DNA from 3 places in the Pseudomonas sp. R1-7 genome. Region 3 is predicted to be linked to each of the others. Evidence: riboswitches for the same ligand, from Rfam matches in the RefSeq annotation. Region 3 holds a riboswitch; each other region holds the start of a gene.
The links. A riboswitch is a leader RNA that binds a small molecule or an ion and turns the genes downstream of it on or off. The one in region 3 is predicted to bind cobalamin.
Positions count from the first base shown of each region.

Region 1: linked by a shared signal. The riboswitch ahead of J3P79_RS16360 (CbtB domain-containing protein) and the one ahead of cobO (cob(I)yrinic acid a,c-diamide adenosyltransferase) in region 3 are both predicted to bind cobalamin.
Region 2: linked by a shared signal. The riboswitch ahead of cobW (cobalamin biosynthesis protein CobW) and the one ahead of cobO (cob(I)yrinic acid a,c-diamide adenosyltransferase) in region 3 are both predicted to bind cobalamin.

Region 1 covers NZ_CP071661.1:3,675,038-3,682,423, forward strand. Annotated here, with positions in the region: gene J3P79_RS16350 (hypothetical protein) at 1-721, opposite strand, end outside; gene J3P79_RS16355 (pyridoxal phosphate-dependent aminotransferase) at 834-2,048, opposite strand; cobalamin riboswitch at 2,156-2,376, shown strand; gene J3P79_RS16360 (CbtB domain-containing protein) at 2,473-2,658, shown strand; gene J3P79_RS16365 (CbtA family protein) at 2,670-3,365, shown strand; gene J3P79_RS16370 (cobalamin biosynthesis protein) at 3,362-3,766, shown strand; gene cobM (precorrin-4 C(11)-methyltransferase) at 3,835-4,581, shown strand; gene nfuA (Fe-S biogenesis protein NfuA) at 4,664-5,248, opposite strand; gene J3P79_RS16385 (fatty acid cis/trans isomerase) at 5,364-7,386, opposite strand, start outside.
Region 2 covers NZ_CP071661.1:2,355,023-2,362,408, forward strand. Annotated here, with positions in the region: gene rarD (EamA family transporter RarD) at 1-161, opposite strand, end outside; gene J3P79_RS10710 (aldo/keto reductase) at 253-1,266, opposite strand; gene J3P79_RS10715 (glycerate kinase) at 1,511-2,647, shown strand; cobalamin riboswitch at 2,862-3,097, shown strand; gene cobW (cobalamin biosynthesis protein CobW) at 3,197-4,261, shown strand; gene cobN (cobaltochelatase subunit CobN) at 4,265-7,386, shown strand, end outside.
Region 3 covers NZ_CP071661.1:1,629,399-1,636,784, reverse strand. Annotated here, with positions in the region: gene J3P79_RS07260 (cobyric acid synthase) at 1-886, opposite strand, end outside; gene cobD (threonine-phosphate decarboxylase CobD) at 883-1,875, opposite strand; gene cbiB (adenosylcobinamide-phosphate synthase CbiB) at 1,868-2,776, opposite strand; gene bluB (5,6-dimethylbenzimidazole synthase) at 2,773-3,420, opposite strand; gene J3P79_RS07240 (cobyrinate a,c-diamide synthase) at 3,417-4,754, opposite strand; gene cobO (cob(I)yrinic acid a,c-diamide adenosyltransferase) at 4,751-5,362, opposite strand; cobalamin riboswitch at 5,442-5,667, opposite strand; gene J3P79_RS07230 (hypothetical protein) at 5,828-6,412, shown strand; gene J3P79_RS07225 (PQQ-dependent sugar dehydrogenase) at 6,525-7,386, shown strand, end outside.

The DNA.
Region 1 (7,386 bases), 2.0 Mb from region 3:
TTCGATAAACCGTATATTGCGCAATACCGGAATTGTTATTCACCATAGGTTTTACATAGGGCACGAAAGGAATTTCCATGACAAATCCATTGATCGCCTCGCTGCCACTTATCGTTTTGCGAAACTCATAGATGGGCGTCAGTGCCGGAGGACAGCCGTTCAAGGAACTAAACCCCTGCCATTCAAGGACACACTCGTCCTGCCTGCTGAAAATCGATTCCGGCGCGATTAACACCCTGACCTTTTCCCAGATCGGCACGGGGGAAGCGCAATTGAGATAGCCCCATAAATTGCTGTCCGGGAAGGTCGGCTCCGCCAATGTCGGTACAAGTACCGGTGTATGATCAATCGTCAGCTTGCGAATCGGCGAAGGGTCGAAGTTTGAGTTGGCGCTATGCACTAACAGGTAACGAATCTCGGCCGTACCGTCGACGCTCATCATCAGCGGTGTTATCGAAAACGTAAACTCCGGCTGATCATCTACCTGATAATATCTGTTGTTAAAAATTACCGTTTCTGTTGGCGGATTTATTGGCTGCTTCCAATAAACCGTAAGCTCGGAATATATTCCGGGCTGCGCTGGAAAATCGGCCCAACGCGTTATTCTTCCGGTCGTTCCGTTAGTCAGCTGCTCCAAAGGAATACGACCTTCCGGGTCCAGATCACTCACGCCATCTATGCGCAAAGCTACAGCTCTGACTTGACTCTTAGGTTGTGCCATTTTTATCGCGCTCCGGATAAATGTGCGGTAGCGCACATTGTCTAGCGAAGTCTTCGATTCAATTAGGCGCCGGGCATATCTATTTGCCTACTGTCATATCTGACAGGTCAACCTACCGTTCATCGGCCGGCGTCCCAAAGGATACGCCTTGGGCTTCTCTAATTTCCGCGGCACACTGGGCAATTCGCTCGCACGCCTTCGCCAATGCCATCCTCCCCACCACCAACCCAATCCGAATATGCCCCGCCGCGCTCGGCCCAAACGCGTCGCCAGCGAGCACCGAAACGCCATAGCCGTCCAGCAGCCGTTCGGCAAATGCCTGGGCTGCCAAACCGGTCCCACGTACATCGACCATTACGAACATGCCGCCGTCGGGTCGTAGAGGGTTGAGGCCCGGGCAATCAGCAAGCGCCGCGCACACCAGGTCTCGGCGCTGGCGATATTCCTCACGCATCCGCGCCACTTCAGGCAGATCCTGGTCCAGCGCAACCTGGGCCGCACGCTGGACGAAGTCCGGCAAACCAAACAGCATGCACAGCGACAGGTTCGCCAGGTGCTGGGCCAGCGGTTCGGGACCGATGGCCCAGCCGACGCGCCAACCGGTCATGGCGTGGGATTTGGACAGACTGTTGATGGTCACGGTGCGCTCGGCCATGCCCGGCAGTCCGGCAGGGCTGATGTGTTCACCTTCGTAGAGCAAGTCGCTGTAGACCTCGTCACTGATCAGCCACAGGTCATGGTCGATGCACAGCCGCGCCAAGGCTTGCCAGGTGGACATCGGCAGGCTGGCACCAGACGGATTGTTCGGGCTGTTAAGGAGCATGGCGCGGGTGCGCGCAGTGATCAGCCGAGCGACGTCGTTCGGCTGGACGCGGAAGCCGTTTTCCGGCGTCACCGCCACCGGCACCACCTTCGCCCCGCAGGCGCCGAACACCGCTTCATAGGTGACATACATCGGCTCGGCGACGATCACTTCATCGCCGGGGTCGAGCAGGCATTGCGCGACGGCATAGACCGCGCATTGGGCACCGGGCAGCACCGTGACGTGCTCGGCGCCCACCGGTTGGCCGCAGCGCTGTTGATGGCGCCGGGCGATGCTCGCGCGCAACGAGTGCAGGCCTCGCGTATCCGAGTAGTGAGTATCGCCGGCCCGCAAGCTGGCGACAGCGGCCTCGACGATCGCGGGCGGCGTGTCGAAATCCGGATCGCCCACCGAGAGCAACAGCACGTCCCTGCCCTGCTCCCGCATGGCCAGCGCCCGGTCGTGAATTGCCCAAGCGGCGGCGCCGTCACCTGTGATGCGTTGGGTCAAGGCTGAGAAGCGCATGTCATCTCCTTGTGAGCGCGGTGTTCAGCCTCAACCCTATCTCAAATCCCGAAGCACGCCACCGTTTGGGCTGCCTTGCACATTGACGCCTCGCCCTCGCCCATGGTCTCCTGTGCGCCTGTTTGGGTGCCCTTCACAGGGTGAAACGGGAAACCGGTGAATCGTGTGCTTTACTTCAAGCCCACGTCAGTCCGGTGCTGCCCCCGCAACGGTAAACGAGCGAAGCGTCGAATCCACTGTGCATGCGCATGGGAAGGTGACGTTTGCAGGCACGGCTCAGGCCCTGCCCCTCGTGAGCCCGGAGACCGGCCCATGACTCATTTTCAACAAACCCGCGGTGGGCGGGCGCTGTTCGAATCCCGGCGAGCCTTCGCCCGGGTTTTCATTGCGCTCGATCCGCCCGCTGACACCAGAGGGAAGCGCCATGTCGACCATCAGCAGCACCGCCACCACCAGTAGCACCGTCACCTTGAGCCAGCGCCTGGGTGCGGCGGTCCTCGCGTCGTTCCTCGGCACGGGCCTGGTCTATTTCGCCGGTTTCTCCCACATCGAAGCGGTGCACAACGCGGCCCACGACACACGGCACAGCGCCGCGTTCCCGTGCCACTGAGACCCAACGACATGATCAAGCGTATTGCGCAAACCGCTGGTTTCAGCGGGCTACTGGCCGCCCTGCTGCTGACTCTTCTACAAAGTTTTTGGGTATCGCCGCTGATTCTCCAGGCGGAAACCTTCGAGAACGCGCCGGCCACCGAGGTCCATGAACACGCCGCTGGGGCTGGACACACCCATGACGCCGAAGCCTGGGAACCGGAAGACGGCTGGCAGCGCGTTCTCTCCACCACAGGCGGCAACCTGGTCGTCGCGGTGGGTTTCGCGCTGATGCTGGCGGGCTTGTACACCTTGCGTGCGCCGACGCGCACGTCGCAAGGTTTGCTCTGGGGCCTGGCCGGCTACGCCACCTTCGTCCTGGCGCCGACCCTCGGCTTGCCACCGGAACTGCCCGGCACGGCGGCGGCGGATCTGGCCCAGCGGCAGATGTGGTGGATCGGCACGGCAGCGTCCACGGCGGTGGGCATCGCGCTGATTGCGTTCGGCCGGCATTGGCTGTTGAAGGTACTGGGCCTCGCCATCCTGGTGACGCCTCATGTGATCGGCGCGCCCCAGCCCGAAGTGCATTCGATGCTGGCGCCCGAGGCACTGGAAAGCGAATTCAAGCTTGCCTCGCAATTGACCAACGTTGCGTTCTGGTTGGCCTTGGGCCTGATCAGCGCCTGGCTGTTTCGCCGTGGCACCCAGGCCCACCACGACGCATGAACGGCAAGCCGATCCTGGTGGTCGGCCTCGGCTGCCAGCGCGGTTGCCCGGCCAGTGCGTTGCGGGCATTGCTTGACCAGACTTTGCAAGCCCATGGCATGTCGCTTGATCAAGTCCAGGCGTTGGCCAGCATCGATCTCAAGCGTGACGAACCGGGGCTATTGGAGCTGGCCGGCCAATTGTCGTTACCGCTGAAGTGTTTCAATGCCGAGGAACTGGCTGGCTATAAAACACGACTCAGCCATCTATCCGAGATTGCCTTTGAGCGTACGGGCTGCCACGGCGTCGCCGAAAGCGCGGCCCTGGCGCTGGCTGACCGATTGGGCACTTCCCCGGCCACATTGCTGATTACCCGTCAGAAAGCTGCGCAAGCCACACTGGCATTGGCGGCGATTTCGTAACGCCCGATAATTGCCGCCGCAATCATGAGCGCCGCTCATGCAACCCCACTTTCAACAGGAAACCGGTCATGACCGTCTTCTTCATCGGCGCCGGCCCCGGCGACCCCGAACTGATCACCGTCAAGGGCCAGCGGCTGATTCGCAGTTGCGCGGTGATCATCTATGCCGGCTCCCTGGTGCCTGCCGCCGTGCTGGAGGGCCACCGTGCCGAACAGGTGGTCAACAGCGCCGAGCTGCACCTGGAACAGATTGTTGATGTGATCAAGGCTGCCCACCTCAAGGGCCAGGACGTAGCCCGGGTGCATTCCGGCGACCCAAGCCTTTACGGGGCGATCGGCGAGCAGATCCGTTGCCTGCGCGAACTGGGCATTCCTTTCGAAATCATCCCAGGCGTGACCGCCACTTCAGCCTGCGCCGCCCTGCTGGGCGCCGAGCTGACGTTGCCCGACGTGTCCCAGAGCGTGATCCTGACCCGTTACGCGGACAAGACCGCCATGCCCACGGGAGAAGCGCTGGCCAGCCTGGCGCAACACGGGGCTACCATGGCGATCCACTTGGGAGTTAATCATCTGGAAAAAATCGTTGATGAGCTGCTGCCGCACTATGGCGCGGATTGTCCGATAGCGGTGATTCACCGGGCGACGTGGCCGGATCAGGATTGGGTTATGGGGACGCTGGAGGACATCGCCGGGAAGGTGCAGGCCAAGGGCTTCAGGCGTACGGCGTTGATTTTGGTGGGACGGGTGTTGGGCAATGATGTTTTCAGCGAGTCGTCGTTATATCGCGCCGGGCATGCGCATCTCTACAGACCCTGAATCAATCGATCAGGCGGCAAAAAACATCGTGGCGAGGGAGCTTGCTCCCTCGCCACGATGTTCTGCGCGCAGCGAACGCCTATCAGTAGTAGGCGTTTTCTTTCTGCGTGTGGTCGGTCACGTCGCGCACGCCCTTGAGTTCCGGAATGCGCTCGAGCAAGGTGCGCTCGATGCCTTCCTTCAAGGTGACGTCGGCCTGGCCGCAGCCCTGGCAACCGCCGCCGAACTGGAGCACGGCGATGCCGTCTTCCACCACGTCGATCAGCGAAACCTGCCCGCCGTGGCTGGCCAGCCCCGGGTTGATTTCGGTTTGCAGATAATAGTTGATGCGCTCGTTGACCGGGCTGTCGGCGTTGACCATCGGCACTTTCGCGTTCGGTGCCTTGATGGTCAGTTGCCCACCCATGCGATCAGTGGCGTAGTCGACCACCGCGTCGTCCAGGAAGGCTTCGCTGAACGAGTCGATGTACGCGGTGAAGCTCTTGAGCCCCAGTGCGGTGTCCTCGGGTTTTTCTTCCCCAGGCTTGCAGTAGGCAATGCAGGTCTCAGCGTACTGGGTGCCGGGCTGGGTGATGAAGATGCGAATCCCGATACCCGGGGTATTCTGCTTGGACAGCAGGTCGGCCAGGTAATCGTGGGCGGCATCGGTAATGGTAATGGCGGTCATGGAAACTCCTCGCAGGCTTGCCGGCAGTTTACGCCAATCATCGCGCCGGACAAAGTCCCAGTATTTTTGTCAGGAAAGCAGCCGACGGCGCAAGGGCCCGCCGTCGGCTGCTTGTTCAGAGGTTCTGGTACCGATTCATGTCCAGTACGCCGGCTTCCACGGGGTCGGTCTCCTGGATGTATCGGCTCAGGTCGTGAAAATACTGCCAGAACTGCGGGTGACTGCGCCGAATCCCCCAGCGCTCGACGATCCGCTCGAATGCCGCTGCGTCCGGCGCGCGTTCCATGGCATCGACGAACGCCGGCACCTGCCCGGCGGGTATGTTGAAGATGAAATTGGGATAGCTGCTGAGCACGCCCGGGTAGACGGTCAGCGTGTCCAGCCCCGGCTGGTAGCGCCGCTCCTCGCCCAGCAGGAACGCCACGTTGCTGTGGGCGCGGTTGCGCAGCAGGCTATAGACCTCACGACGACCGCCCGCGGTTTCGACGCGCAGCATCGTCGCTTCCGGCAACTGGTCGATCACCTTCAAGCCCGCCGCCGGGCGCGACACCAAGCGACTTAACGCCTGCTCGGCGTTTTGCAGGGTTGGATCGATGTTCGGGCGCGAACAATAGGCGCCGTCGCAGCGGTTGATCGGATCGGGGCGAGCGTTCAATTCGCCATAGCGGGCCAGCAATTGCAGGGCGAAGTCGCGCTTGGGGTCATGCTCGTCAAGCTTGAGGGCGGTCGGCTTGTCATCGTCGATCGCCTCGTAATCGAGCCACATCTTGAATTTTCCGCCGTCCTGGTACCAATCGTCCAGGTAGCCTTCGCGGGAGTCGGCCGGCATCAGGCGCAGGAAGTTCTGCTCCGCGCCGTTGCGGATCAAGTCGAAATACAGCCGGGTCTGGGCCTGGTGGGACACGTTGCCGAACACGTCGAAATTCACCGCCAACTGATAATAGGTGCGCTCCAGCAACGGAAAGTCGAACAGCCACATCGTCTGCGGCACTTCGCCGATCAGGCCCTTGTCGACCGAGGCACTGTCGAAGTGCCGGAAGATGCTCAACAGCGCATTGTCATTGCCCGCCCACAGCGTCGACCAGCTCGGCGCCGGCGCATCGGCATAGACGTCGCGGCGCAAGGCTTCGTACTCGTTGCGCTTGTCCCGGTAGTCGAGCCACAGGCTGACGACGCTGCCCACATCGTCGTTCTGCCCTGGCATCGCCAGTAAAGGAGTGGCCTGGCCGCGATAGTTCGGATCGGTGATATAGAGGTCATGTTCGGGCGCCTGGAACAACGCCCAGAAGTTGTCGCGAATCACGTCCGTGGCGATTTGGCCACGGCACACGGGACCGCGGATAAAAGTACGCACAAAATACTCGGCGTTATCGAGCATGAACTGGTAACGGGCCTGGGCCGGGATCGCTTCGAAAGTGGAAAACGGGTTGGCCCGGCGCTCCGGCCCATAACCCGGTAATGCGCTGACCTGCCACTTGCCGCTGTAGAACAGACTCTTGATCCGCGCCATCTTCGCCGCGCTCAGGCCATAGGTGATGTGGGTCTTGTGCACGACCACCCCTTGCACAGGCCAGAGCCGATAATAAATGCGGGTACCGGGGTCATCGTTGGGGCGACGAGTGTTGATCAGGTCGATCGGTTGGCCGGTGGGCGTGCGCGAACGCACCCACTGGAAGAAATGCCCCGGCTCGCCGCCCTTGAAATAGATGTGCGCCAAAAACCAATGCTCGAACAACCAGCGGCCCACCAGGCTTTCCCGCGCACCGGGGGCGTTGAGCAGATTTTCCCATTGCACCACCTGCAAGGCCTCGGCGGCGCTCGGTGCCAAGGCCTGTTGGTCGATAGGCGCGCCGGCGGCCAGCCAGCGTTGCAGCGTCTGGTATTGCTGATCGGTCAGGCCAGTGACCGCCAGGGGCATGCCTTCCTTTGGATGGATGGCCGCGTAGGCATCAAACTGGTCTGGCATCGGGCAACTGTTGTCGCGATTGAGCCCAAGCACGATGTCTTCGGGCAACTTGGCGTTGGGCTGCAATGGCGTGTTGTGCCCCAGTTCCAGCATGCGGGCCATTAACGCAGCCTGGCTACCCTGGGCATCGATCACCGAATAGAAACCCTTGCGCTGCCAGGCTCGCTGGCCG
Region 2 (7,386 bases), 730 kb from region 3:
TCGCGGGAAATCAGCATGAACGCGGTCATGCACGGCATCGTCAGCAGCATGCGCCAACCGAAAATCTCCAGGCCGGTCAGTGGCGTGAGCAGCGAGGTGTAGTAATACATGACGGCGAACAGGGCGGAAGCCGAGATCGATAGAGCGATGCCTTTGGACACTGGGATTCTCTGGGGGGGCGATCAATCAACATTGAACCTGTGGCGAGGGGATGAATCCCCTCGCCACAGGGCTTAGCTGGGACCCATCATATCAAGGCATGCGTGCCACGCGTCCCGGCACGAAGTGACTCACATCGTTGAAGCCCGGCGTCGAGGCATGCCCCGGCGTGACCAGCGAATCGATGAACGCTTCATCTTCCGCGGTGATTTTCACCGCCTGCGCCTTGGTGTACGCATTCCATTGTTCCTCGGTGCGCGGCCCGACGATGGCCGAGGTCACGGCGCTGTTGTTCAGCACCCAGGCGATGGCGAACTCGACAATGCCCACGCCCCGGCCCTGGGTGTATTGCAGGATCTGCTGGGCAATGCGCAGGGACTCGACCCTCCATTCGGTTTCCAGGATGCGCTTGTCCTGGCGCCCGGCACGGCTGTTGGCGTCCGGTGCCACATCCGGCGCGTACTTGCCACTGAGCACGCCGCGAGCCAGTGGGCTGAACGGCACCACGCCAAGGCCGTAGTTCTGCGCGGCGGTGATCTGCTCGGTTTCCGCCTGGCGGTTGACGATGTTGTACAACGGTTGGCTGATCACCGGGCGGTCGATGCCCAGGCTGTCGGCAATGCGGATTACCTCGGCGATGCGCCAGCCGCGGTAGTTCGACAGGCCCCAATAGCGGATCTTGCCCTGGCGAATCAGGTCGCCGATGGCCGACACGGTGACGTGCAACGGTGTGTTGTGGTCTTCGCGGTGCAAGTAATAGATGTCCAGGTAATCGGTGCCCAGGCGCGTCAGGCTAGCCTCGATACCATTGAACAAGTGCTTGCGGCTCAGTCCGCTGCGATTGGGCACGCCGTCCGGCGGGCCGAAACCGACTTTGGTGGCAAGCACCCATTCGTGGCGGCGACTGGCAATCGCCTCACCGACGATTTCTTCGGAGCGACCGCCGGTGTAGACGTCCGCGGTGTCGATGAAATTGATGCCCTGGTCCCAGGCCTTGTCGATGATCCGCAGCGAATCCTCGGTGCTGGTCTGTTCGCCGAACATCATGGTGCCCAGGGTCAACGTCGAGACTTGCAACCCGGAATGGCCTAGCGTGCGGTAGCTCATGACAAGATCCTTTTATCCATGGGGAAAGGCCCAATCAAATACCAGAACCGCCGCGTGGATCCAACCGTTTTCTCAAGCATTCCCAAATCAAATGCGGGAGCGAGCCTGCTCGCAAAGAGGCCAGCAATGCCGACCCGCCCTTTGTGAATTTGACCAATAATACCCAAGGCCTTTTGTGCGGCGGACCGGCGTCACGGTTGACGTCAGCTGGCAGCATGCTGTGCATCGGAACTGGAGAACAAAAATGAAAATAATCATCGCCCCCGACTCGTTCAAGGACAGTCTCAGCGCCCAGGGCGTGGCGGACGCCATCGCGCAAGGGTTGGCCCAGGTCTGGCCGGACGCGCAATTGATCAAATGCCCTATGGCCGATGGTGGGGAGGGAACGGTGGAGGCGGTGCTGGCGGCTTGCAACGGCCAGTGGCGTGAAAACCGGGTCCGTGGCCCGCTGGGCGCCGCTGTCGAAGCCCGCTGGGGCTGGTTGCCCGACAGCCGTACCGCAATCATCGAGATGGCCGAGGCCAGCGGTCTGCAGTTGGTACCACCCGGGCAGCGCGACGCCTGTTCCAGCAGCACGTTTGGAACCGGCGAACTGATCCGCGCCGCCCTGGATGAAGGCGTCAGCCGGGTCATCCTGGCGATTGGCGGCAGCGCCACCAACGACGGCGGGGCAGGGGCGATGCAGGCTTTGGGCGTGGCATTGCTGGATGACCAGGGCCAGGCGCTGCCGCCCGGTGGGCTGGCGTTGGGCAAACTGGCACGTATCGACCTGGGCGACCTGGATCCGCGTCTGGCCGGCGTGCGTTTCGAAATCGCCGCGGATGTCGACAACCCGCTCTGCGGTCCCCATGGCGCTTCAGCCGTGTTCGGCCCGCAGAAGGGCGCCTCCGCCGAGCAGGTGCAGCAACTGGACCGGGCGCTGGCGCACTTTGCCGGACACTGTGCCCAAGTGCTCGACCGTGATGTTCGCGACGAACCCGGCAGCGGTGCCGCCGGTGGCCTGGGCTTTGCCGCCAAAGCCTTCCTCAAGGCGCAGTTTCGGACTGGCGTGGAAGTCGTTGCGCAATTGACCGGATTGGCCGATGCCATCGACGGTGCCGACCTGGTGGTCACCGGCGAAGGCCGTTTCGACGCCCAGACCCTGCGTGGCAAGACGCCTTTTGGTGTCGCCCGCATCGCCAAGCTCCGCGGCGTGCCGGTGGTGGTCATCGCCGGTACGCTGGGGGAGGGCTACGAAGCGCTTTATGAACACGGTATCGATGCCGCGTTTGCCTTGGCGAACGGGCCGATGACGCTGCAAGAAGCGTGCACCGATGCGCCGCGCCTGCTGGCCGAGCGGGCCCGGGACATCGCCCGGCTCTGGCGAGTGGCGGCCTGCTGAATGTGCCCGCGAGGCGGTCGCCAGGATCCGTCAGCCACTGCAGATTGCCTTCGGACATTGACCCGCCCGCACACCCTGCGTAGCCTTGCGCCTTCGAGGTTCTTCGGCACGCGCCGAAGCTAGGGTCTGTATGAAATGTGTTCGCGCGAAGGCCAGACAAGGCGAAACGGGGCGAGGAAGCGGAGTGTACTGGCGTACATGAGCATTCCGAGCCCCGTTTCAACGCAGTATGGGTGAGTGCGGATACATTTCATACAGAGCCTGAAGGGAACGCGGTCCAAGCCGCGGCTGCCCCCGCAACTGTGAACGGTGCTGTTTCTGCAAGGCCACTGTGCATGCCCTGTTACAACGGGCGCACGGGAAGGCGCAGCAAATTGCCAGCCAGGCTATGAATAGAAGCCTGTCTGGCCCGCCGTCAGCCAGGAGACCTGCCTCGACAACAGATTCTCACTACAACCGGGCGGGGTGATCCGGTGGCGAAATCTTCCGCGCACGCCCGTGCCTGCGGTTGTCGTCCCGTTTGCCCGCCACCTTGCCAAAGGGCATCCGATGAAAACACTGGCCAAACTCCCCGTCACCATCGTCACCGGTTTCCTCGGCTCGGGTAAGACCACCTTGCTGCGGCACATGCTCGACAACGCCCAAGGCCGGCGCATCGCGGTCATCGTCAATGAGTTCGGCGAGCTGGGCATCGACGGCGAGATCCTCAAGCAGTGCTCCATCGGTTGCACCGAAGAAGAAGCCAACGGCCGAGTATATGAGCTGGCCAACGGTTGCCTGTGCTGCACCGTGCAGGAAGAGTTCTTCCCGGTAATGCGCGAATTGGTGGCCCGTCGCGGCGACCTCGACCATATCCTCATCGAAACCTCCGGCCTGGCCTTGCCCAAGCCGCTGGTCCAGGCCTTCCAGTGGCCGGAAATCCGCAGTGCCTGCACGGTCGATGCGGTGATCACCGTGGTCGACAGCCCGGCCGTCGCCGCCGGCACCTTCGCCGCGTTCCCGGACAAGGTCGATGCCCAGCGCAAGCTGGACCCGAACCTGGACCATGAATCGCCCTTGCACGAGCTGTTCGCCGATCAACTGGCGAGCGCCGACCTGGTGATCCTCAACAAAGCCGACCTGATCAATCCCGAAGACCTCGCAAAAGTCCGCCTGGAAGTCGCCGAAGAACTGCCGCCAGCGGTCAAGGTCATCGAAGCCAGCAGCGGTCGCCTGCCGCTGGACGTGTTGATCGGTCTGGGCGCCGGTTCCGAAGAACACATCGACAGCCGCCACAGCCATCACGACCACCACCATGACGGCGATGATGACGACCACGACCATGACGCCTTCGATTCGATTTCCATCGAACTGCCCCAGGCCGACGAAAGCCTGCTGCTGGACGCATTGACGCAACTGGTGGTCCAGCACGACGTGCTGCGGGTCAAGGGCTTCGCGGCCATCCCGAACAAGCCGATGCGCTTGTTGATCCAGGGCGTGGGCACGCGTTTCGACAAACACTTCGACCGCCAGTGGGGCGCCGACGAAGCACGGGTGACGCGGCTGGTGCTGATCGGCCAGGCGCTGGATGCCGGGCTGCTCGAAGCGCAGTTGCGCGCCGCCCTCAGCGTTTAAGCCATGCACCTGCTCAGGACCCAGCCCGGCGGTTTCGTGTCGGATGACAACATTGCCGACCTCGGGCAAACCCCCGCCGAGCTGGTGATCCTGTGCAGCGGCGATTCCAGCCTGGCGCTGTTGGCCGAAGCGGCGCGGCAGTTGCCGGACGATTATCCGCAGTTCCGTCTCGCCAACCCGATGCAGGTGCAGAACCACGCCTCGGTGGATCTGTATTTCGACGATGTGCTGCAACATGCCAAGGTCATCTTGCTGTCATTGCACGGCGGCATCGGCTATTGGCGCTACGGCATCGAGCGCCTGATGGAACTGGCCGGGCGCGGCGTGCGGTTGATCCTGGTGCCAGGGGACGACCGCCCCGACCCGGAACTCAGCGACTTGAGCAACGTGCCTGTCGAGGATCGCGACCGCCTCTGGCAGTTTCTCCGCCAGGGCGGATTGGAAAACGCCTTGAACCTGTTCCGGCATCTCGGTAGCCAATGGTTTGGCCGCGATTATCCATGGGCCGAGCCACAGCCCCTGGCGCGCACGGCGATCTATCGTCCCGAAAAAACCAACGCGACCCTGAGCGATTGGCAAGCCGATTGGCAGGCCGACAGAGCCGCGTCGGCGTTGCTGTTTTATCGCTCTCACCTGCAAGCCGCGAACACCGCGTTCATTGACGTGTTCTGCCAGCGCCTTCAAGCAGCGGGGCTCAATCCGTTGCCGATCGCCGTGGCGAGTCTCAAGGAACCCGGTTGCCTGGCACAGGTGGAAGACTGGCTGGACGAGGCAGGGGCAGGGGTGATTCTCAACACCACGGGATTCGCCCAATCCAGCCCCGAAGCGCCGCATCTACGGCCGTTTCGCCGCGATATCCCGGTGATCCAAGCGATCTGTGCCCAGGACAACGAACCCGGCTGGCGCGCCAGCGAACAAGGCCTGGGCCCGCGGGACCTGGCGATGCACATCGCCTTGCCCGAACTGGACGGGCGCATCATCAGCCGGCCCATCAGCTTCAAGGACCTGGCCTGGCGCAGCGAGCGCAGCCAGAGCGATGTGGTCTGCTACCGGGCGGTGCCCGAGCGCATGGATTTTGTCGCCGGACTGGCCCGGCGCTGGACTACCCTGGCGCGGCTGCCCAACCACGAGAAGCGCGTGGCGCTGATCCTCGCCAACTACCCGACCCGGGACGGGCGCATCGGCAACGGTGTCGGCCTGGACACACCAGCGGCGGCGTTGAATATCCTGCGGGCGATGCAGGTCGAAGGGTATCCGCTGTCCGCCGAGCTGCCGGCCAGCGGCACCGCGCTGATCCAGCAATTGCTCGGCGGGGTCACTAACGATCTGGACAGCCTCGACCTGCGGCCGTGTCACCAGAGCCTGGCCCTGGACGCGTACCAGGCCTTGTTCGACGCGCTGCCCGAGGCCAATCGCCAAGCGGTGCTGGAACGTTGGGGCGCACCCGAGCAGGACCCGATGTTCCGCGAGGGGCGCTTGATGGTCGCCGGCCTGCGCCTGGGCCTGACGTTCGTCGGCATCCAGCCGGCGCGGGGCTATCAAGTCGATCCGAGCGCGGTGTACCACGACCCGGACCTGGTGCCGCCCCATGGCTACCTGGCGTTCTATTTCTGGTTGCGGCACACCTATGGCGCCCACGCAGTGATCCACGTCGGCAAGCACGGCAACCTCGAATGGCTGCCGGGCAAGGGAGTCGGGCTCTCGGAAAGCTGCTGGCCGGACGTGTTGCTGGGGCCGCTGCCGAACATCTATCCGTTCATCGTCAACGACCCGGGCGAGGGTGCCCAGGCCAAGCGGCGCACCCAGGCGGTGATCATCGACCACTTGATGCCACCGCTGACCCGGGCCGAAACCTACGGGCCGCTGCGAAACCTGGAGCTGCTGGCCGACGAATACTATGAGGCGCAACTGCTCGACCCGCGTCGCGCCAGGGAATTGCAACGGGACATCCTGGCCCTGGTGCGCGAGACGCACATCGATCGCGAGCTGCAACTCGACGGCGCCCTCGACAGCGACGCCGACGCGGCGATCTGGCTGCCGCGCCTGGACACCTACCTGTGCGATTTGAAGGAATCGCAAATCCGCGACGGCCTGCACATCTTTGGCGAGTCGCCCGGCGGACGGCTGCGCATCGACACCTTGCTGGCGTTGCTGCGCATTCCCCGTGGCGACGGCAAGGGCGCCCAGTCGAGCCTGCTGCGGGCGCTGGCGAAGGCGTTCGGGCTGGGTTTCGACCCGCTCGACTGTGCCTTGGCCGAGCCTTGGTCCGGCGAACGTCCTGAGGCTTTGCGCGACGTCAGCGACGAGCCTTGGCGCACGGTCGGCGACGGTCGGGAACGGCTGGAACTGTTCGCCGCGCGGTTGATCGAGCAAGCCCTGGACGGCGAGATCGGGCCGCTCGACGCGCCGGGTTGGGAGACGGTGCACGGCATCATCGACCACCTGCTCTCCGTCGTTGCGCCGCGCCTGGATGCCTGTGGCCCGGCGGAAATGCGCGGCTTGCTCGATGCCCTGGGCGGGCGTTTCGTACCGGCCGGGCCCAGCGGCGCGCCGAGTCGTGGACGCCTGGATGTGCTGCCCACCGGGCGCAACTTTTTCTCCGTCGACGTACGCAACCTGCCCACCACCACAGCGTGGCGCATCGGCTTCCAGTCGGCGAACCTGATCCTCGAACGGCACCTGCAAGACCACGGCGATCACCTTCGCCAGCTCGGCCTGTCGGTGTGGGGCACCGCGACCATGCGCACCGGCGGCGACGACATTGCCCAGGCGATGGCGCTGATGGGCGTGCGTCCGGTGTGGGCCACGGGTAGCCAACGGGTGGATGATTTCGAGATCCTGCCGCTGAGCCTGCTGGACCGGCCTCGGGTCGATGTCACGTTGCGGGTCTCCGGCTTTTTCCGGGATGCCTTCGCCAACCTGATCCGCTTGTTCGATGCGGCGGTGCAGGCCGTCGCGGCCCTGGATGAGCCCGACGACATGAACCCGCTGGCCGCCAAGGTCCGCGCCGAGCGCGAAGCCCTTCTGCAGTCGGGCTTGCCCCTGGAAGACGCGGCGCGCCAGGCCGGATGGCGGATCTTCGGCGCCAAACCCGGTGCCTATGGCGCGGGTGTACAGGGCGCGAT
Region 3 (7,386 bases):
AACCGGGCAGGATGATCAGGTCGGCTGGCGGGATGAGCTGGCCAGGGCCGATGAATTGCAGATCGACCTGCGGATGCAGGCGCAGCGGGTCGAAATCGGTGTGGTTGCTGATGCGTGGCAACACGGGTACCACCACCTTGAGCACCTGTTCGGCCTTGTCGGCCTGGCGCCGGTCGAGGCCATCCTCGGCCTCCAGGTGCAGGTCCATCACGTAGGGCAACACGCCAACCACCGGCTTGCCGGTTCGCGCTTCCAACCAATCCAACCCCGGTTGCAGCAAGGCGATATCGCCGCGAAAACGGTTGATGATGAAACCCTTGACCCGTGCCTGTTCACTGGGCGAAAGCAACTCCAGGGTGCCGACCAGATGGGCGAATACACCGCCTCGATTGATGTCGGCGATCAACAGCACCGGGCAGTCCACCGCCTCGGCGAAACCCATGTTGGCGATGTCGCCGGCCCGCAGGTTGATCTCCGCCGGCGACCCCGCCCCCTCGACCATGACGACCGGATACGTCGCGCTCAACCGTGCATGGGAGGCCAGCACCGCTTGCATCGCAATGGCTTTGTAATCGTGATAGGCGACGGCGTTCATGGTGGTGACGGCACGACCATGAATGATGACTTGCGCGCCCGTGTCGCTGTTGGGCTTGAGCAGGACCGGGTTCATGTCGGTGTGCGGTTCGAGGCCGCAGGCCTGGGCCTGGACCGCCTGGGCCCGGCCGATCTCGCCACCGTCGGCAGTCACCGCGCTGTTGAGCGCCATGTTTTGCGGCTTGAACGGTACCACGCTCACGCCCTGGCGCGTGACCCAACGGCACAATGCGGTAACCAGGGTACTTTTGCCGGCATCGGAGGTGGTGCCCTGCACCATCAACGTCTTCATCGGATGTCCTTGGTGTAGGCCTCGAAAGCCTGTTCGAGGCGCAGGAAACCGGCGTCATCGGCCGGCAACCCGAAACGCAGGCTACTGTTGTGCGTGAACAAGCGCAGCAGAATGCCGCGATGGGCCATGAATTCGTACAGGGCCTGGGCGTGCTCGGTGACCAGCCACTGGAACAACGCACAACCGCCGTGGGGCTTGAAGCCGAAGCGCTCGAGCATCAGAGCCAAGCGTTCGCTGGTTGCTTCGCAGCGCTGTCGTTGGCGAACGTGGGCCTCGGTATCCAAGAGGCACGCCTCGCCCAGGACCCGTGTCGGCCCGCTCACGGCCCACGGCCCGACTTGCTCGGCAAGCAGCTTGAGCAGGCGCCGCTCGGCCAGGACAAATCCCAGGCGAACCCCGGCCAGGCCAAAGAACTTGCCAAACGATCGCAACACGATCAGCCCGACCTGATGGGCGTGGGCGCTGAGACTCAGGTGCGGCGTGATGTCCATGAACGCTTCGTCCACCACCAGCCAGCCACCGCGCTGGGCCAACCGCGCGTGCCAGTCCAGCAAGCGTTCGGGGCTCAGGCTCAGGCCCGTGGGATTGTTCGGATTGACCACCACCAGCACGTCGAGGCTGTCGAGGAAAAAATCCACTTCCGTCTCCAGCACTTCGCGCACGATGTAACCGCTGCGCCGCCAGGCTTCGGCGTGTTCGGCGTAACAAGGGGACAAGACACCGACCTTGCCGGCCCGGCGCAAGCGCGGCAAGAGCTGGATGGCCATCTGCGAACCGGCCACCGGCAACACGTGCGTCGCTTCGTAATAATCGCAAGCGGCCTGTTCCAACCCATCATCGGCCTCGGGCAGGCGCGCCCAGGCCCGCGGTGGAATTGGCGGAATATCGAACGGCCAGGGCGCCAGGCCGCTGGACAGGTCGAGCCAATCGGCCTCGGCAATGCCGTATTGCCGGGAAGCGTTGCGCAGTCGTCCACCATGCTCAAGCATAGAACTCGGCTCCGAGGCAGAGAATCAGCAGCCATAACCATACGCCGCGCTGCACCAATTGCCAGCCGCGATCAATCGAGTCGGCACTGGCCGGAACGCCTTCGCCCAAGGGCGGACGTTGATGCAGCTCGCCGTGATAGACCGCCGCGCCACCCAGTTCCACGCCCAGCGCCCCTGCGCCAGCGGCCATGACCGGCCCGGCATTGGGGCTGTCCCAGGTCGGCCCCTGGGTGCGCCAGCATTTGAGCGCCAGGCGGGTCTTGCCAAGCAGCGCGTAGGTCAACGCCACCAGCCGCGCCGGAATATAGTTGAGCAGGTCATCGATCTTCGCCGCCGCCCAGCCAAACCGTTCGAAGCGCTCGTTGCGATAACCCCACATCGCGTCGAGGGTATTGCTCAACCGATACAACACCACCCCAGGCGCGCCGGCCACCGCGAACCAGAACAGGGCGGCGAATACTGCGTCGCTGCCATTTTCCAGCACCGACTCGGTGGCGGCGCGGGCCACGGCGTTTTCATCCAGCTCGGTGGTTTCGCGGCTGACCAGATAGCTCACCCGTCGACGCGCCTCATCCAGGTCGCCACTGCGCAGCGCGCGTGCGACCGGTTCGACATGCTCGCCGAGGCTGCGCAAGCCGAGGGCGCAGTACAACGCGAGGATGTCCACCAGCCAGCCCACCCATGGCGCCCAGGACAAGGCCGTGGCCAGCAAGGTCAAGGGCAACACGGCGATGATCCACGCCGTGACACCGTGACTGCGCCAGCCCCGTCCACCGGAGTTGAAACGTTGTTCAAGACGATTGGCAAAACGACCGAACGCGACCAATGGATGCCCGCGCCGGGGCTCACCCAGCAGCGCATCCAGCGCCACCGCGGCGGCACTGAGCAACGCTACGCTCATGGGCGCACTCCCCAGCGATTTTCGTAGATCAGTTCGTTGAGCGGCCGCGGTTGCGCCCAGCCTTCCAGGGCGAGCATCGGCGCCGGATAAAAGCCCTCGACCGGCCCGAGGCACAAGATCGCCAGCGGTTTTGCCCCGGCGGGCAGGCCCAGCAGGTCAGCCAGGGCCTGGGGCTCGAACAATGACACCCAGCCCATCCCCAACCCTTCGACGCGGGCCGCCAGCCATAGATTCTGGATGGCGCAGGACAGCGAGGCCAAATCCATTTCCGGCAAGGTCCGGCGGCCAAAGATGTGCCGCTCGCGATCGTCCATCAGCGCTGCCACCAGCACCTCGGCGCAATCGTGGATGCCTTCGACCTTGAGCTTCATGAATTCATCGCTGCGCTCCCCCAGCGCTTCGGCAGTGCGGATACGCTCTTCTTCCACCAAATGCTGGATTTCGCCGCGCAAGACGCGATCACTGATGCGGATGAATCGCCACGGTTGCATCAGCCCGACACTGGGGGCCTGGTGCGCGGCTTCCAGCAAACGGCCCAGCATCTCCGGCTCAACGGTGCCGCCGCTGAAATGGCGCATGTCGCGGCGCTCGGCGATGGCGCGGTAGACGGCTTCGCGTTCGGCCGCAGAGAAGGCGTCAGTCATGGCTTGCTCGCAAAGACTGCAACAGGGTCCGGAGCAAACAGTGCGGCAACCGCCCTCGGATTGGACGGAAAATAAAAATGCACATAGGAAGCCGTCATCCGTCCCTGGCGAAAAACCGCCTCCGCCCCTCGCCCACCATTGGGGCTATGGCCTCGGGCAATCGGCTCAAGGGAGGTGCTGGTCAGGGAGTGATGGTAGGTATGCCCGCGCAGATTGCCTTCCGGCAAATCCACCGATTGCAATGCGAGCGCCGCCAGGCGTTTTTGCATTTGCGCATCACCGCTCAACAAACCGAGCAGTTCGGCGCGGGTGCCGTCGACGTCGGTCAGCGAATCAAGCAGGTAGAGCATGCCGCCGCATTCGGCGAGCAATGGTTTGCCGGCTGCATGGTGGGCACGGATCGCCGCCAGCATGGGCGCGTTCTGCGCGAGCGCGACATGGTGCAGTTCGGGATAACCGCCGGGAAGATAAAGGCTGTCCGCCTGGGGCAGCTCGCTGTCATGAATGGGCGAGAAAAAGCTCAACTGCGCACCCATGGCCCGAAGCAGATCGAGGCTCGCGCCGTAGGTGAAGGCGAACGCCTCATCACGGGCCACGGCGATGTGTACTCCGTCGAGCCACGGTTCAACGGCTGTCAATTGCGGAGCCGCGAATTCCACCGAAGGCGGCAAGGCCACTTCACAACTGCCCGCCAGGGCCTCGGCGGCGGCATCGAGGCGAGCGTCCAGGTCATTCAGTTCGCTGGCCTGCACCAGGCCCAGATGGCGGCTCGGCAGTTCGATACCGGTTTCCCGCGAGAGCGCGCCATACCAGCGCAAGCCCTCGGTCAGGCTGCCTTCGAGCAACTGCGCATGGCGCAAGGTGCCGACCCGGTTGGCCAAGACCCCGGCGAAGGGCAAGTCCGGTTGATACCGCGCCAAGCCCAGGGCCAGGGCGCCGAATGTCTGGGCCATGGCCGTGCCGTCGATGACCGCCAGCACCGGCACGCCGAAATGCCGGGCCAGGTCGGCGCTGGACGGCGTGCCGTCGAACAGGCCCATCACGCCTTCAATCAAAATCAGGTCTGCTTCCGCAGCGGCTTCCCACAACAGCCGACGACTTTCCTGTTCGCCGACCATCCACATGTCCAACTGATAGACCGGCGCGCCGCTGGCTCGCTCAAGGATCATCGGGTCGAGAAAATCGGGACCACACTTGAACACGCGCACCTTGCGTCCCTGGTTGCGGTGCAACCGTGCGAGGGCCGCGGTGACGGTGGTCTTACCCTGGCCCGAGGCCGGGGCGGCAATCAATACCGCCGGACAGTGGCGGCTGGCAGTCGACGCATGGCTCACAGTTCGACGCCTTTCTGCGCCTTGATACCGGCCTGGAACGCGTGCTTGATCATGCCCATTTCGGTCACGGTATCGGCCAGCTCGATCATCTCGGGCTTGGCGCCACGCCCGGTCACGACTACATGTTGCATGGGCGGACGGCCTTGCAGATCGCTCAAGACTTGATCGAGGTCGAGGTAGCCGTGCTTGAGGGCAATGTTCAGTTCGTCGAGCACCACCAGGCCGATCGACGGATCGCTGAGCAACTCGCGCGACACGGCCCACGCAGCTTCGGCGGCGGCGATGTCGCGCTGGCGGTCCTGGGTTTCCCAGGTAAAGCCTTCCCCCATGACGTGAAAGCGCACCTGTTCCGGGAAGCGGCGGAAAAACAGCTCTTCACCGGTGCTGTTGCGGCCCTTGATGAATTGCACCACGCCACATTGCATGCCATGGCCCATCGCCCGGGCCAACATGCCGAACGCCGAACTGCTCTTGCCCTTGCCATTGCCGGTCAGCACCAGCAGCAGGCCGCACTCGTTCGGTGAATTGGCGATACGCTCGTCAATCACGGCTTTCTTGCGCAGCATGCGCGCCAGGTGGCGTTCGTCGCGATCGGGCGTATCGGTCATGGGGAGCTCTCCGTTGGGACTGGATAACGGCGGGCGGGCAGAAAAAGGACGGCAAGGTGCCTGGCATCGCCCACCGTGATGCCGTTGGATGAATCAGGCCGGTCTCCGGGCTCATGAGCGGCGTGATGCCTGGCTGCGCGCCTTCCCATGTCATTCGACACAGTGGCGGGGGCCTGTGTGGCCACAAGCGCAGCGTTGACTCATTTACCGTTGCGGGGGCAGCGCCGGGTTTGCATGTACGCACCGGCTTCCCTGTTTCACCCTATCGGCCATTGCCATAGAGCACCTGAAACAAGCCGCGAAGGTTAGAGGGTTGGGGGTGGAGCGTCAATTAAAGCCGCGATGGGCACCACGAGGGATATTGGCCGGGATCAATAAACTGACGTCAATCTTGTGTGAAGCTGGCGCAAGTGATATCAAAGAGACATTACGACCCGATATCACAAGAACAAGAGGGCAAAACACATGCAAGGCATGATCATCAGCAATCCGAAGCTGGAATTCCTGCGCCCAGTGCTGGAACGCTGGTTTGATTGTATCGACCGATACAACGCCGTGCGCGGCGATAACGACACGCCCTATTGGCACAATGAAAAAGCCAATCTCGGATTGCTGGCGGCCGCCGCCTGGATGGCGGAGATGGTGACGCTCCAGGACGCAGCGACCCGCAAACAGAATGAAGAAGGCGAACGCAACGTCAGTGCCGACCTGTTGATCGCCAGCAGCGATGAGCGCGCCTTCATCCAGGCAACGCAACGCTGGCCGAAGGTCAACAACCTGAACCTGACCCAACCTTTGCTGGAAGCCACCAGCGACGCCAAGCGCATCAGCTACGCCAGCGACCTGAAATTGGGTTGCCTGTTCGTCGCCCCGCAAAAAGCCCAGCAAAGCGCCACGCCAGAAGAGTTGCAGGACATGATCGACGACCTGCAGAAGGAAAACACCTGCGCCGTGGCCTGGTATTTCCCTTATGCCTACCGCAAATTGCGCAACGAGGCCGGCCACTATCACCCTGGGATCGCGGTGCTGTTCAAGCAGGCTCACGGCTGATCAGCTGGACCTGGCGGCCAGACTTCGCTTGGCTTAGCCGCCTCCCACCGTTGAACCATCCCACGTCTACGCTTCTCTATGAGTAACCACATGCACTCATAGGGAAGCCCGCATGCTCAAACCAAACCACCTGTTGATCGCCGCCCTTGCCACAGGGCTTGTCGCTTGCGGCGAGTCGTCGACCTTGCAGGTTTCCGACGGCATCGGCCCGTCACCGAAACTGCCCGAGCCGAACAAGACCCTGATGCCTACGGTGAATATCGCCGAAGCCGTCGGCTGGCCGGATGGCGCCAAGCCAACACCGGCGCCAGGCCTGCAGGTGGTGGCCTTTGCCGAAGGCCTGGATCATCCACGCTGGCTCTACGTGCTCCCCAACGGCGATGTGCTGGTAGCCGAGACCAACGCTCCGCCCAAGCCCGACGATACCCAGGGCATCCGTGGCTGGGTGATGAAAAAAGTCATGGACCGTGCCGGCGCTGGCGTCCCCAGTCCGAATCGCATCACCCTGCTGCGCGACGCCAATCACGACGGCGTCGCCGAGACCCGGACGATTTTCCTGGAGAACCTCAATTCACCGTTCGGCATGACGCTGGTGGGCACTGACCTGTATGTGGCCGACACGGACCGGTTGATCCGTTTCCCTTACAAAGAGGGTGACACGCAGATCAAGGCACAACCCACCAAGGTCGTCGATTTACCCGGCGGCACGCTCAACCACCACTGGACCAAGAACGTGATCGCCAGCCGCGACGGCAGCAAGCTGTACGTCACCACCGGCTCGAACAGCAACGTCGCGGAGAATGGCATGGAAGCGGAAGAAGGTCGCGCGGCCATATGGGAGGTGGATCGGGCTACCGGCAGTCACCGCATCTTCGCCTCAGGCCTGCGCAACCCCAACGGCCTGGCATGGGAGCCTCGCAGCGGTGCATTGTGGACGGCGGTCAACGAACGGGACGAGATTGGCAGCGACCTGG